One region of the Streptomyces sp. NPDC027189 genome, then DNA from elsewhere that is predicted to be linked to it. Evidence: riboswitches for the same ligand, from Rfam matches in the RefSeq annotation. Region 1 holds a riboswitch; each other region holds the start of a gene.
What was found. A riboswitch is a leader RNA that binds a small molecule or an ion and turns the genes downstream of it on or off. The one in region 1 is predicted to bind cyclic di-AMP.

Region 1 (4,271 bases):
CCTCGGGCGACAGATGCAGCCGGTCGCCGTCCCAGGCGCGGCGGTCCTGGATCGTCTTGAGCGACCACAGGTCGAGTACGGGACAGCCGTAGCGGTCCGCGATGGCCCGCACATGTCCGTTGTACGTGGCGATCTTGCCGCGCAGATGCTTCAGCACGGGCACGCCACGGGTGTCGAAGCCGGTGGTCACCATGACGGTGCCGACGGCGGAGGTGAGTTCGGCGATCGCGCGCTCGAAGCGCTCCGCGACCTCGTCGGGGTCGGTGCCGGGCCGGATGATGTCGTTGCCGCCCGCGGAGAACGAGACCAGGTCCGGCGCGAGTTGCTTCGCGTCCTGGAGCTGGTCCTCGACGATCTGGTCGAGCAGTTTGCCGCGTACGGCGAGATTGGTGTAGTTGAAGTCGCCTTCTGGCCGGCGGTCCGCGAGAAGTACCGCGAACCGGTCGGCCCAACCGACGAAGGCCCCGTCAGGGCCGGGGTCGCCGACGCCCTCGGTGAAGCTGTCCCCCACCGCCACGTACGACCCGATCACTGATCTGTTGTCACTCTTCGAATCGTCTGCCACGTCGGCCCATGATTCACCTTCGGATGTGAGCTACGCGACCGTAAGGAAGGGTTGACGGATGGTGAGATAAGCCACGCCTAAAGTATTGTCCAGTTCCGGAATAAGCCCCTGATCAGGGGCGTTGAGGGAGCCGCCCCGCACGGACGCCGTTGAGGCAGCCGCCCCACATGGACGTCGCCGGCGCCGGGGCGCCGGCGCCGCAGAACCCGGCTTCTGCGGCCGCCCGTTGACGACGGCGCGCACTCCGTGCCGAGCCGTTGCCGCGCCGCTCATGAGACACCAAGGGCCGAACCCCGGGGATCATGGGGTCCGGCCCTTGGGGGCGAGGGAGACGCGTCAGCCGACGGCGACACCGTGCGAGCGCAGGTACGCGACGGGGTCCACGTCCGAGCCGTAGTTCGGCGTGGTGCGGATCTCGAAGTGCAGGTGCGGTCCGGTGACGTTGCCCGTCGCGCCGGAGAGGCCGATCTGCTGGCCCTCGGTCACGGTCTGGCCCGCCGAGACGGAGAGCGACGACATGTGGGCGTACTGGGAGTACTGGCCGTCGGCGTGCCGGATGACGACCTGGTTGCCGTAGGCGCCGCCCCAGCCGGCCGAGACGACGGTGCCCGCGGCGATCGCCTTGATCGTGGTGCCGGTCGGGACCACGAAGTCCACACCGGTGTGGTAGCCGCTGGACCACATGCTGCCCGCCACCTTGTAGGCGGTGCCGACGGTGGCGCCCTCGACGGGCAGGGTGTAGCCGGAACTGCTGCTGGCGGAGGCGGCGTTGGTGGTCGCGTCGGCCTTGGTGCTCTTCGCGGCCGACGGCGCCGTCCCGGCCGACGACCGGGTGGCGCTGCCGGAGGCGGCCTTCTTGCCGATCGTCAGCTTCAGCCCCGGGTGGATCAGCGACGGGTCACTGCCGACGGCCGAGCGGTTGTCGGAGTAGAGCTTCTTCCAGCCGCCGCTGACGTTCTGCTCGTCGGCGATCTTGGCGAGGTAGTCGCCGGCCTTCACCGCGTACGTCTTGATTTTGGCCGCCTTCTTCGCCGCGGTGGGAGCGGCGGTGGCGGTCTTCTTCGCGGGCTTCTCGACGCTCTGCGCGACGGAGACCGTCGGGGTCGCGGCGTGGGCGCCGGTGGCTCCCATCAGAGGCAGCGCGAGCACGGCGCCGCCGGTTCCGGCCACGGCGATCGAGCGGGTGAAACGCTGAGACTTGGGACGGCGGTGCTTACCCTTCGCGGGCATGACGAATTCCTCTCCGGCGCCTGCGAGGTGAGCTGTCGGGTGCGGGCTGGAGATGCCCGGCCGTGCAATTGCACGGCTATACCCCTAGCCGTTCCGGAGACCGGAACAGGCATGGAACCTGTGGGTCCCCCGCTCCTGCCGTATGCGGGTGAGTGTGCGGATTCCGGGCGGCGGCAGGATTGGGCGTCCGTCCGGATTGAGGCTGAACGTAAGCGAGATGAGAGCGCATCCACAACCATGTGGCTTTTATGTGCGCACGCCCTTCTTGATCCATCGCGAAATTCCGGTCACCCTCCGTGAATCGGCGATCTTTCCGAGCCCTCAACCCTCCCGGAAATTGGGGCGGATTGCGAAAAGGCGGCCGCAACACATCGTCACGAATATGACGCTCCTCACGCACCTCGACCCACGATGCATTATTCCAGGGCTACTTGGAATGAAGGCACTAATTCGGACAGAACAGTCACATGCGACGCAGTCGGATAACCGTCGCGTCAAGGTCTCCCCGCAGCCCCGTCCGCAGTCCGTGATGCAGCAGCACCGCACCTCGGTGCACTTCGCCCGTTTCGCGGCACTCATACGCTTCTGTCGGGTCAAGTCCGCGCAGCCTGAGCGGGGCGAGCGGCTCGCCGTGACGCTGGGCCTGGAGCCAGGCGAGGACGACGGTCTCATCACCATGGACGTACTGCACCGCGCTCAGCCCGCCCTCCGGGGGCCGCAGCCGGTAGAGGTCGCCGCGCTGCACGACGGGCCTGATCTCCTTGTAGAGGTCCACCCACCTCCGAGCCTCGGCGAGCTCCGGCTCGCCCCACTCGCTCAGGTCGCCGCCGACGCCGAGCACCCCGGCCATGGCGCTCACGAAGCGGAAGCGCAGCGAGCTGATCCTGCCATTGAGCTGCGTGTTCGGGCTGTCCGTGACCCAGGCGGCCATGATCCGGGCCGGGTGGACCTGACTGAAGCCGTGCTGGATGGCGAGCCGGTCGAGCGGGTCGGTGTTGTCGGAGGTCCACACCTGGTCCGTACGCGCCATGATGCCGAGGTCGATACGGCCGCCACCGCCCGAGCAGGACTCGAAGGCGACCCCGGGGTGCGCGGCCCGCAGCCGGTCGAGAAGGGCGTACAGGGCCTCCACGTGCTCGACCCACAGCTTCTGCGGATAGCGCTCGCCGGGCCAACCCGCGTCCGTGAAGCAGCGGTTGAAATCCCACTTCACGTAGTCGATAGGGGCACTGGAGAGCAGGCCGTCGAGCTGCTCCCAGAGGTACTCCTGAACGTCCGGGCGAGCGAGGTTCAGTACGAGCTGATTGCGGTATTCCGTCCTGGTTCGCCCTGGATGGAACTGCACCCAGTCAGGGTGCGCGCGATAGAGCTCACTGTCCGGATTGACCATTTCCGGCTCGACCCAGATCCCGAATCGCATGCCCAGCGCGTGCACGTAGTCACCGAGCGGCTTGAGCCCTGCCGGGAAGCGGTCCGGGTTGGGGGTCCAGTCGCCGAGCCCGGCCCGGTCGCTGGTGCGCGCCCCGAACCAGCCGTCGTCGACCACGAACAGCTCGACGCCCATCGCCGCGGCCCGGCGCGCGAGCACCCCCTGCTGCTCCTCGGAGATGTCGAAGGTGGTGGCCTCCCAGGAGTTGAAGAGCACCGGCCGGTCCTGGTCCGCGTCCGGGATGACGTACGCGCGCTGATAGGCGTGCCAGGCCCGGCTCGCCCCGCCGAAGCCGCCGTCGCTCCACAGTCCGGCGAAGACGGGGGTCGTGAACGACTGCCCCGGCTCCAGGCGCAGCAGCCCGGAGTCGTCGTACCCCGCGCCGCCGGAGATCTGCACGCGCGCATCGGGAAGTTGGGCCACGCAGATCCGCCACGAGCCCGACCAGCCGAGCGCGCACCCGTACACCTCGCCGCTCTCCTCGGTCGCCTCGCCGTCGAGCGCGACCCAGGGCAGATGCTGGTGCCCGGTGTGTCCGCGCCGGCTGCCGATGACCTTCTCACCGTAGGTGAGGGGGGTGCGCACGAGCCGGGACTCGGCCGCCCATCGCCCGTGCAGCTGGGACAGCCGCCAGCCGTCGCGCTCGGGCAGCGTCCAGGTCGCGGAGTCGGCGCGCAGCAGCTCCAGGGCGGGACCCTCGTTGGCGAGCGTCACCCAGCGCTCGACGACATCTCCGCGCATCCGGTAGTGCAGCGTGATACCGAGCCCGGAGTCCGAGAAACGCAGGCGCAGCTCGTCGCCCTCCGTCTCGTACGTCTCGAAGCACCACTCGGTACCGCGGCGCTCGTCCGTGCGCACGGAGAGGGCGGGCCGTACGAAGCGCGGGCCGCCCTCGACGGGGTACTCCTCGCGCCCGTCGAGCGGGGACTCGAAGGGCCAGTACTGCGGCGCGGGCAGCGTGGCGAGCGCCTCGGCGTCGGCGAGCGCGATCCGTGGGCCCCAGTGCAGGTGCAGCAGCTCGTCGCGTTCGGTGAGCCGCAGTGCGTA
Region 2 (4,271 bases), on a different contig from region 1:
TGGTGGTGGCCGCCGATGGGACCGAGCTGGCGCGCGGGTACTCCCGTGAGGGCGGCGACTCCGTGGTGCACGCCGAGGAGGCGGCGCTCGCCAAGATCGACCCCGCCGATCCGCGCCTCGGCTCGGCCACGGTGTACAGCAGCCTGGAGCCCTGCGCCCGGCGGGCCTCCCGGCCGGCCCCGTGTGCCCGGCTGATTCTCGACGCGGGGGTACGGCGGGTGGTCACCGCTTGGCGGGAGCCCGACACGTTCGTCGCCGGGGCCGACGGGAACGGGCTCCTCGTGGCCGAGGGCGCCGACGTGGTCGTACTCCCGGAGTACGAGGAGCGCGCCAAGGCGCCCAACCGGCACCTTTTGTGAATCCCGCCGACACCTGCCGCTGGGGTCCGCACGGGGGCCCGTTTAAACGTGTGTGCTTCGGGTCCCGCGGATGGCGTACACTGATGTCAACGACGCGGGGTGGAGCAGCTCGGTAGCTCGCTGGGCTCATAACCCAGAGGTCGCAGGTTCAAATCCTGTCCCCGCTACTGAAGGCCAAGGGCCGGAACTCGGATTCACGAGTTCCGGCCCTTGGTGTTTGCCGGCCACCACGGCTCCGCACATCCCGACCTCTCCTCGTCCCCCGGTCGGTCCACACCGGTCGCCCCCCGCCCCCGCTCCGGGAAGCCTGGACGGGTGGGGCAGCAAACAGGCGAGCAGTGGGCCGAGGGCCCGTACGACCGGTCCGGTGGACGGCTGCCCGGCGACCCCGTGCCCGTGCCCGACCCCGGCCTCGGGGACACCCGGCCGCCCGGCGCCGCGGAACCCGGCCGGCGCAGGATCTCGACGGCGCGGGCCTTCGTCCGGGCGCTCCCCGCGCTGCTCATCGTCGCCGGGGCCTGCTACGACTACTTCACGCCGTCGGACTTCACCGCGGCCCCTCTCTTCACGGCCGCGCCGCTCGTGGCCGCACCCCTCTACTCACTGCGCGGCACGGTGCTCACCGGCCTCGCGGGCATCACCGCGGTGTTCACGATCCACATCGGGCTCGGCATCGTCCCGGACGTCGACTCGGTCACCGAAGTGGTCACGGTGGCGACGGCCGGCATCCTGGCCGTCGTCATCAACATCCTCGTCCGCCGCAGCGACGCACGGCTCGCCACGGTGCGGGAGATCGCCGAGTCCGCCCAGCGCGCCGTGCTGCCGGAACCCGACGAGCGGATCGGCGGCCTCGAGGTCGCGGCGCGCTACGAGGCCGCGCAGGCGGACGCGTTCATCGGCGGCGACCTGTACGCGGTGCAGGACTCCCCGCACGGCGTACGGCTGGTCGTGGGCGACGTACGCGGGAAGGGCATGGGCGCGGTGGCCGCCGTCGCCGTCGTCATCGGGGCGTTCCGGGAGGCGGCCGAGCAGGAGGCGACGCTGGAGGCGGTCGCGCAGCGCCTGGAGCGGGCGCTGGCGCGCGAAGGCACCCGGCGCCAAGGCCTCGACGCCTTCGAGGGGTTCACCACGGCCGTACTCGCCGAGATCCCGCACGGCGAGGACGTCGTACGGATCGTCAACCGCGGCCATCCGCCGCCGCTGCTGCTGCACGCGGACGGCACGCTCGTCACACTCGACGCCGAGGATCCCGCGCTGCCGCTCGGCATGGGCGAGTTGGGCACCTGGCCCGACCGGGCCGTGCAGGCCAAGTTCCCGCACGGCGCGACGCTGCTCCTGCACACCGACGGCCTGTCCGAAGCCCGCGACGAGCGCGGGGGCTTCTACGATCCCGCCGCGCGCCTCGCGGGACGCGTCTTCCCCGGGCCGGACGCCCTGCTGGCGGCCCTCGCCGAGGAGGTCCGCCGGCACACGGTCGACGGCACGACGGACGACATGGCGCTGCTTGCCGTGCGGCGTTCTTGAGAGTCGTCCCTATGGCTTCCCTGCGAGTCGTCCGTGCGGCGTTCTTGATCGTTGTCACGAGGGGTGATCGGACGATGCCCCTCCGCATAACAACTGACATACCGTCAGCTGACTCGAAGGTTGTGAAGCGTGGTCAACTCGCCCGATTTAGGCCGGTGGTGACCCCAAAGTCCTGGCCAAAAGCGTTAATGATCAGTCCGAACAGCTTGGAATCCGGTACCCGAGTCTATTAACGTTCGATAACGCAGCGCGGTCGTCCCAGCCGTCACAAGAGGCGGCTCCGTGCGCACGCGCCGAATCCCGCAAGGGAACCGGGGAACCACCAACTTGGGGTGAATCGAGCGTCTTTCACGGTGGAGAAACCGTGGTGGACGCGCGTAGGAGACCTTCCTGCTCCGAACCCGTCAGCTAACCCGGTAGGCGAGAAGGAAGGAAAGGAGCACGCCCACGTGGCGTCCAACCGGCCTGCCCAGCAAACCTCGTTCGCGCCCAGCGACACACAGCCCTTCGGCTACGCGTACGGCAATGACGAGGGTCCTTGGGAGGAGTGGAACCCCACTGAGGATTCCGTCCGTCCCGTCCGCGGCCGGCACCGCGTCAGCAAGCAGCGCGGCGGAGGACTCGCCCGCAGCTCCACGGTTCTCGGCGTAGGCGTCATCGCCGCCGTCGGCGCGGGTGGCATGGCCACCGCGGCGCCCGGCAAGCCGCCGGTGTCGATCTCGCTGCCCGACCTGTCGTCGGTCACCGAATCCGCCAAGGCCCTGATATCCGACGGTGGCTCCAGCACGCCGAAGGGTTCCGCCACCCCGCTCACCAGCGCCGGTCTGACCAGCGCCGACGCCGCGGAGGGCGCCACCGACGCGGGCGAGGCACTGCGCGCCCGCATCATGCAGCAGGCCGAGTCGCAGCAGGACCAGGTCGACAGCGCGGCCCAGGACGCCGCCGAGGCCGCCGCCGCGAAGCAGGCCGTCGCGCTCGCCGCCAAGCAGCAGGACGACGCCGAGGCCAAGGCCGCCGCCGCGAAGAAGAAGGCGGACGAGGCTGCCAGGCAGGCCGCCGAGGCCAAGCGCCTCGCCGAGCTCGCCAAGAGTTACTCGCTGCCCACCTCCTCGTACACGCTGACTTCCCGGTTCGGCGAGGCCGGCTCCATGTGGTCCTCCGGCTACCACACGGGTCTCGACTTCGCCGCGCCCACCGGCACGCTGATCAAGGCGATCCACAGCGGCACCGTCACGGAGGCGGGCTGGGCCGGCGCGTACGGCTACCGCACGATTCTCACCCTCGACGACGGTACGGAGCTGTGGTTCTGCCACCAGTCGTCGATCAGCGTCAGCGCGGGCCAGAAGGTCGCCACGGGTGACGTGATCGGGCGCGTGGGCGCGACGGGCAACGTCACCGGGCCGCACCTGCACCTGGAGGTCCACCCCGGCGGCGGCGACGCGATCGACCCGATGGCGTGGCTGCGCAGCAAGGGCATCAACCCCTGACACCTACGTTCCCCTGATCCCCGGTGGTCCTGACGGCACCCCCCCGACGTCAGGGCTGCCGGTCAGGCGTGTGCGGAGTCGCGCGGCGTCTCGGCGTGTGATCGTGCGGGTAATCGTGTGTGGAATACATCCATCCGGCACGGGTGTTGAAGTTGAGCATGACTTCTCTGCGCAAGCTTGGTTCCTCCGACCTCGAGGTCTTCCCGCTCTCCCTCGGCGGCAACGTTTTCGGCTGGACCGCCGACGAGTCCCAGTCCTTCGCCGTCCTCGACGCGTACGCGGCCGCCGGCGGCAACTTCCTCGACACGGCCGACTCGTACTCGGCGTGGATCGAGGGCAACAAGGGCGGCGAGTCCGAGACCATCATCGGCAAGTGGCTCAAGGCGCGCGGCAACCGCTCGGATGTCGTGGTCGCCACCAAGGTCAGCCAGCACCCCGAGTATCCGGGGCTGTCCGCCGCCAACATCAAGGCCGCGGCCGACGCATCCCTGCGCCGCCTGGGCACCGACTACATCGACCTCTACTACACCCATTTCGACAAGCCCGAGGTGCCGGTCGAGGAGATCATCGGTGCGCTCGACGAGCTGGTGAAGGCGGGCAAGGTGCGCCACATCGCCGCGTCCAACATCTCGCCCGAGCGGCTCCAGGAGTCCCTGGAGTTCTCCGACCGCGAGGGGCTCGCGCGGTACGTCGCCCTCCAGCCGCACTACAACCTCGTCTCGCGCGACACGTACGAGGGCGCGCTGCGGGACATCGCGTCGCGCTCCGGTCTGGCGGCCGTCCCGTACTTCGCCCTCGCCTCCGGTTTCCTTACCGGTAAGTACCGGCCGGGGGCGACGGTGGACTCGGCGCGGGCCCAGGGTGCGGCCAAGCACCTTGAGACGGAGCGGGGGGTTCGTGT
Region 3 (4,271 bases), on a different contig from region 1:
CCCGGCGGGGCCGGCTCCGACAATGGCTACCCGCAGGGGGCGAGGCATGATCAGGTTCCCTTCGAGCGGTAACAGACGTACTCGCCGGGAAGCCTAAACTAAGGCAAACCTAAGTCAGTAGCCGGGCTGGATCTATGACCTCATAAAGTCAGCTTATGAGGTCGGCTTCGAAGGAGGCCGACGCCTGGTGGCGCCGGGCGGCCACCTCGTCCGGGGAAGCCTTCGGGTCGCAGGCGCCGGTGAGTGCGGTCATCGGGCAGCCGCGCGGCGGGCCGGGGTCGCAGCGGTGGTTCATCCGCTCGGTGACGCGGATCGTCACCTCCATTCGCCCCCCGTCCTCGCAGGTCGGCAGGTCCTGCGGGGCAGAGCGGCTGCCAGGCGATCGACCGCCTTCTGTGATGACCTGGAAGTGTGTTCCGTAACTGGGCATCCCTCTCCGCACCCATGCGGCCGGGCAACCTCCTCCCGGCCCGGACGATGACCGCCGCCTGGTCCGTCATGCTGCTGCCCGCCCTCCTCGCGTGGCTCCTCGTGGTGGAGCAGGCCGACGGTATGGAGATGGAGCCGGGAACGATGGGCCTCGACCTGCCCCCGTTCCTCCTCCTCTGGGTGATCATGATGATCGCCATGATGTTCCCGTCCGTGGCGCCGGTGGCCGTCACCTGGGCCCTGGACATCGGCCGTCAGTCCTCCGGTACGGCCCGCGCGGCCCGGATCACCCGGTTCGCGGGCGGATACCTGATCGCTTGGGCGGCATTCGGCCTGGTCGTGTACGGGATCCTCACCGTGACCGGCAACCTTGTCGACAGCCACCCCGAAGCCGGGCGCTGGATCGGCGCCGGAGCCTTCCTGCTCGCCGGACTCCACCAGTTCAGTCCGCTGAAGAACATCTGCCTGCGCCACTGCCGAAGCCCCGCGGGTCGGTTCGTGCGCCATGGCGGCTACCGGTCGGGCACCCGCGACCTGCGCGTCGGGGCCCACCATGGGCTCTACTGCGTGGGCTGCTGCTGGGGGCTCATGATCGTCCTCGTTCCGCTGGGCACCATGAACATCGCGGCGATGGCCGCACTCGCGGTCGTCATCTTCATCGAGAAGCTGTGGCGGCTCGGACCGGTATTCAGCGCCGCGGTCGGCGTTGCGTTCCTGGTTCTGGCCGCACTGGCTCCGTTCCAGAGCTGGCTGCTGCCAGGACTGCAACACTCCGGGCTGTCGATGCAGCCGATGACGTGACCGCTCACCTCATGCGGTGTACCGGCGGTCGCGGCCGAGATGAACTGTCATGCGGCGTTGGCGTCCTGGGCCAGGCGACGGGCTCGGAGCACACGGACCATCGTATAGACGCGCAGGGCGGTGAAAGCGAGGACGGCGATGCCGAGCGCGGCCATGATCGGTTCCCCGTCCCTGGCGGCCGCATAGAAGAGGAAGCCGCTGAAGGGGATGCCGAGAGCGACGAACAGGGGCTCGCGGATCCAGAACGGGAGGAGGTTGATGAGCAGCCCGAGCATTCGGGCCACTTCATCAGGCCCATGCCAGCGTGCGCCGTGGTGGAGCCCACAGTTCCGGCAGCGAGATCAACTACGAGGCCCGCGGGCGGTGGACCAGGTCGGCGTGTACGCCCGGGGTCGAGGCCGAGCTGCTCGTCGCCGGTCCACACCGACCGCGCAAGCCGGGGCACCCAGTACGACGAAGGTCACAAATACATATCGGACACTTCGCACTTCAACCTTCACGCGAGGCACACAAGTTGGCTAGGTTGACGGGCGGACCGCACGACTCCCTCCGGCGAACCTCGCCGGGTCGCGCGGCCTCCGCCGAGTCCGGTGCGCCCCCGTGGCGGCCGGAGCCGGGGACCCGACCGACTTTGGGGTGAATCGGCCCAACCGCCCAGCAGGGCAAGGGCCGTAGGGCATACCTTCCGGAACCGTCCGCCCGAACCCGACAGCTGACTCGGTAGGCGGAACACGGAAGGAGTGCGTCCCCCATGGCTCCCGACGCCAAGCCGCCCGCAGCGGACGGGCCGAGCCGCGAAGAGGTCCGGCAGCGGATCAGCAGCCTCTACGACCAGGCCGAGACCGCCACCGGGAACTACAACGCGACCCGCGCGATGTCCACGGGGACGCGTGGGCGCGTCAACCCGGCGGTCGACAGCGGGCGCAGGCCCAACGATCCCGCCCTCGACGACGTCACCAGGCAATGGTTCGACGTGGGGCGCGCGCAGTTGGGGCCGACCGTCCCGGCGAGGCTGCCGGCCGACAGAATGCCGAACCGCGCGGCCGAGGCGCGGCCTGCACGTCCGGCGGTACGTCCGGCGGATGGACTCGCCCAGCGTGGGCGGGAGTCGACCGCCCGACCCGTCCCGGAGTTGACCGCCGGTCCTGTCGCCGGGGTGGCTGCCGGCCCGGTGGCGGAGTTGACCTCGGGGGCCGTCGCCGCGCTGCCGGCCGCGCCGCGGACACGGCAGGAAGTCGCCAAGGCCCTGCCGGCACCGGCCGCGGAACCGCGACAGGCCTCGGCCTCGTTGAAGACCTCCAAGGGGCAGATCCAGCAGAAGCTCGCGGTGGCCCGCGAGTTGCTCTCCCGCCACACCCCTCAGCTGATCGCGCCCTTCCCGGCGATCGAATCCCGGCCGGCGGAAGACGCCTGGCGTGCCTACGAGGAACTGACTCCTCGCCCGGCCGAAGAGGAGTGGCAGCCACAGCAATCGGCCACTCTCAGCACCACCACGCCCATCGCCGCTGTCGTGCCCATCGGCGCGGACAGCACCTCGGACTCCGGAGACGGCAGCAAAGCCGCGAAGGTACTCGCCTTTGCCCGTGGACAGATCGGCAGGCCATGCGTCTGGGGCGCGTCCGGACCGGGCTCGTACGACTGCTCGGGCCTCACCCAGGCCGCCTGGAGAACCGCCGGGGTCGCACTCCCGCGCACCGCGCGCGAGCAGGCGACCGTCGGTACGGCGATCCCCCTCGCCGACATCCGGCCCGGCGACCTGATCTTCTTCTACGGCGATGTCAGCCACGTCGGCCTCTACATCGGCGACGGCTTGATGATCCACGCGCCGAGCCCGGGAGCATACGTGCGCGAGGAGTCGATCTTCTTCGCCGAAGCGTCGGCGATCCACAGCGCGGCACGGCCCGCATGAGCCCTACGGCCCGGTGCACGGGGCCGCTCCGGGATCATGAGGGGCGCAGAACGGCCAATTGACCAAGCAGAGGGTGAAGGGGGGTAGTTGGCAGGGTGAATAGTGCGCGACCATGGTGCGCATGACCGTGGCCGATCGCGCCATGACCCAACTGGAGTCATGGCCGAACCTGATAAGTGGCTCGCCCCGATGCGCCGCTGGACGCGCCTTCGGGACGACGGGGCACGACATCGTCCACTTCCACTCCGACGACGCAGCGGATCTGCATCTCACGCATGCGGCCGTCCATCGGCTGCTCCCACACCTGCAGCACAGCACCGCTGTGCGGGTGCACCCCGGATCCTCGTGGATCACCGTGCTGCTGGACTGCGACGCCGATGTGGCGCTCCTGCTCACACTCATCAGCGTCGCTCTCAAGGAGCACGACGGGGCCGGAGGCGCCGCACCTCCCGAGGACCCCTCGACGCTCTGCGACTGGCAACCTCAGGCGATTCCCCCGTCGCGCGCGGGAGCCTCCGCGGCCGTGCGCCACCGGCGGGTTCCGGCCGCGTGGAAAGCAGTCGGCCGGTTCATCCCACACGGGCGCTGACGCGACTACGGTCCTACGGGCACGGCGACAACATGCCAGTGCCGGCCCTCCAGGCCGACGTACAGTCCGGCGTCGACCAGCTCGTCGCCGTCCCGCTCGTAGGTCTGCTCGGTGAGCAGCTCCGCGAGGCGGCACGGGCGGCCGCGGAGGTCGGTCCACGGCAGGCGGACCCGGCCCTGGGCGGGCTGGTCGGAGAGGTTGACGACCACGAGGTGGCGGGCTGATCCGGTGGCCCAGCACCAGGCGACCAGGTTGCCGTGGGACGGATTGTCCGGCCAGCCCGTGCAGTCGAGCAGCCGCCAGTCCCCTCCCGTGCGCATTCCGGACGAGGCGACCGAGGCCAGCAGCCGGTGGTGGAAGGCGAGCAGTTCCTTGTCGACGGGCTCCTCCGGGCGGCGGGAGAGAAAGACCGGCGGCCGCACCCGGCGCCCCTCGAACTGGCCCTCGTGCCACAGCGTCGCGCCGGGCAGCGTCGCGATGGTGACGGCCGCCGCCCGCTCCCGCTCGGGCGACATGGTGGCGGCGGCCCGGGGTTCGTCGTGG

Region 2: another riboswitch for cyclic di-AMP. It lies ahead of ACZ4RZ_RS22595 (M23 family metallopeptidase); the one in region 1 lies ahead of ACZ4RZ_RS16875 (peptidoglycan DD-metalloendopeptidase family protein).
Region 3: another riboswitch for cyclic di-AMP. It lies ahead of ACZ4RZ_RS07190 (NlpC/P60 family protein); the one in region 1 lies ahead of ACZ4RZ_RS16875 (peptidoglycan DD-metalloendopeptidase family protein).

The regions. Positions count from the first base shown of each region.
Region 1 is NZ_JBVHRI010000006.1:167,141-171,411, reverse strand. It holds gene ACZ4RZ_RS16880 (SGNH/GDSL hydrolase family protein) at 1-532, opposite strand, end outside; gene ACZ4RZ_RS16875 (peptidoglycan DD-metalloendopeptidase family protein) at 902-1,795, opposite strand; cyclic di-AMP (ydaO/yuaA leader) riboswitch at 1,798-1,964, opposite strand; gene ACZ4RZ_RS16870 (alpha-galactosidase) at 2,259-4,271, opposite strand, start outside.
Region 2 is NZ_JBVHRI010000009.1:23,211-27,481, reverse strand. It holds gene ACZ4RZ_RS22610 (dihydrofolate reductase family protein) at 1-359, shown strand, start outside; tRNA gene ACZ4RZ_RS22605 (tRNA-Met) at 453-526, shown strand; gene ACZ4RZ_RS22600 (PP2C family protein-serine/threonine phosphatase) at 675-1,883, shown strand; cyclic di-AMP (ydaO/yuaA leader) riboswitch at 2,165-2,321, shown strand; gene ACZ4RZ_RS22595 (M23 family metallopeptidase) at 2,333-3,370, shown strand; gene ACZ4RZ_RS22590 (aldo/keto reductase) at 3,529-4,271, shown strand, end outside.
Region 3 is NZ_JBVHRI010000002.1:594,039-598,309, forward strand. It holds gene ACZ4RZ_RS07170 (FAD-dependent oxidoreductase) at 1-48, opposite strand, end outside; gene ACZ4RZ_RS07175 (hypothetical protein) at 149-325, opposite strand; gene ACZ4RZ_RS07180 (DUF2182 domain-containing protein) at 445-1,230, shown strand; gene ACZ4RZ_RS07185 (hypothetical protein) at 1,278-1,505, opposite strand; cyclic di-AMP (ydaO/yuaA leader) riboswitch at 1,800-1,972, shown strand; gene ACZ4RZ_RS07190 (NlpC/P60 family protein) at 1,982-3,139, shown strand; gene ACZ4RZ_RS07195 (luciferase domain-containing protein) at 3,261-3,728, shown strand; gene ACZ4RZ_RS07200 (alpha-amylase) at 3,734-4,271, opposite strand, start outside.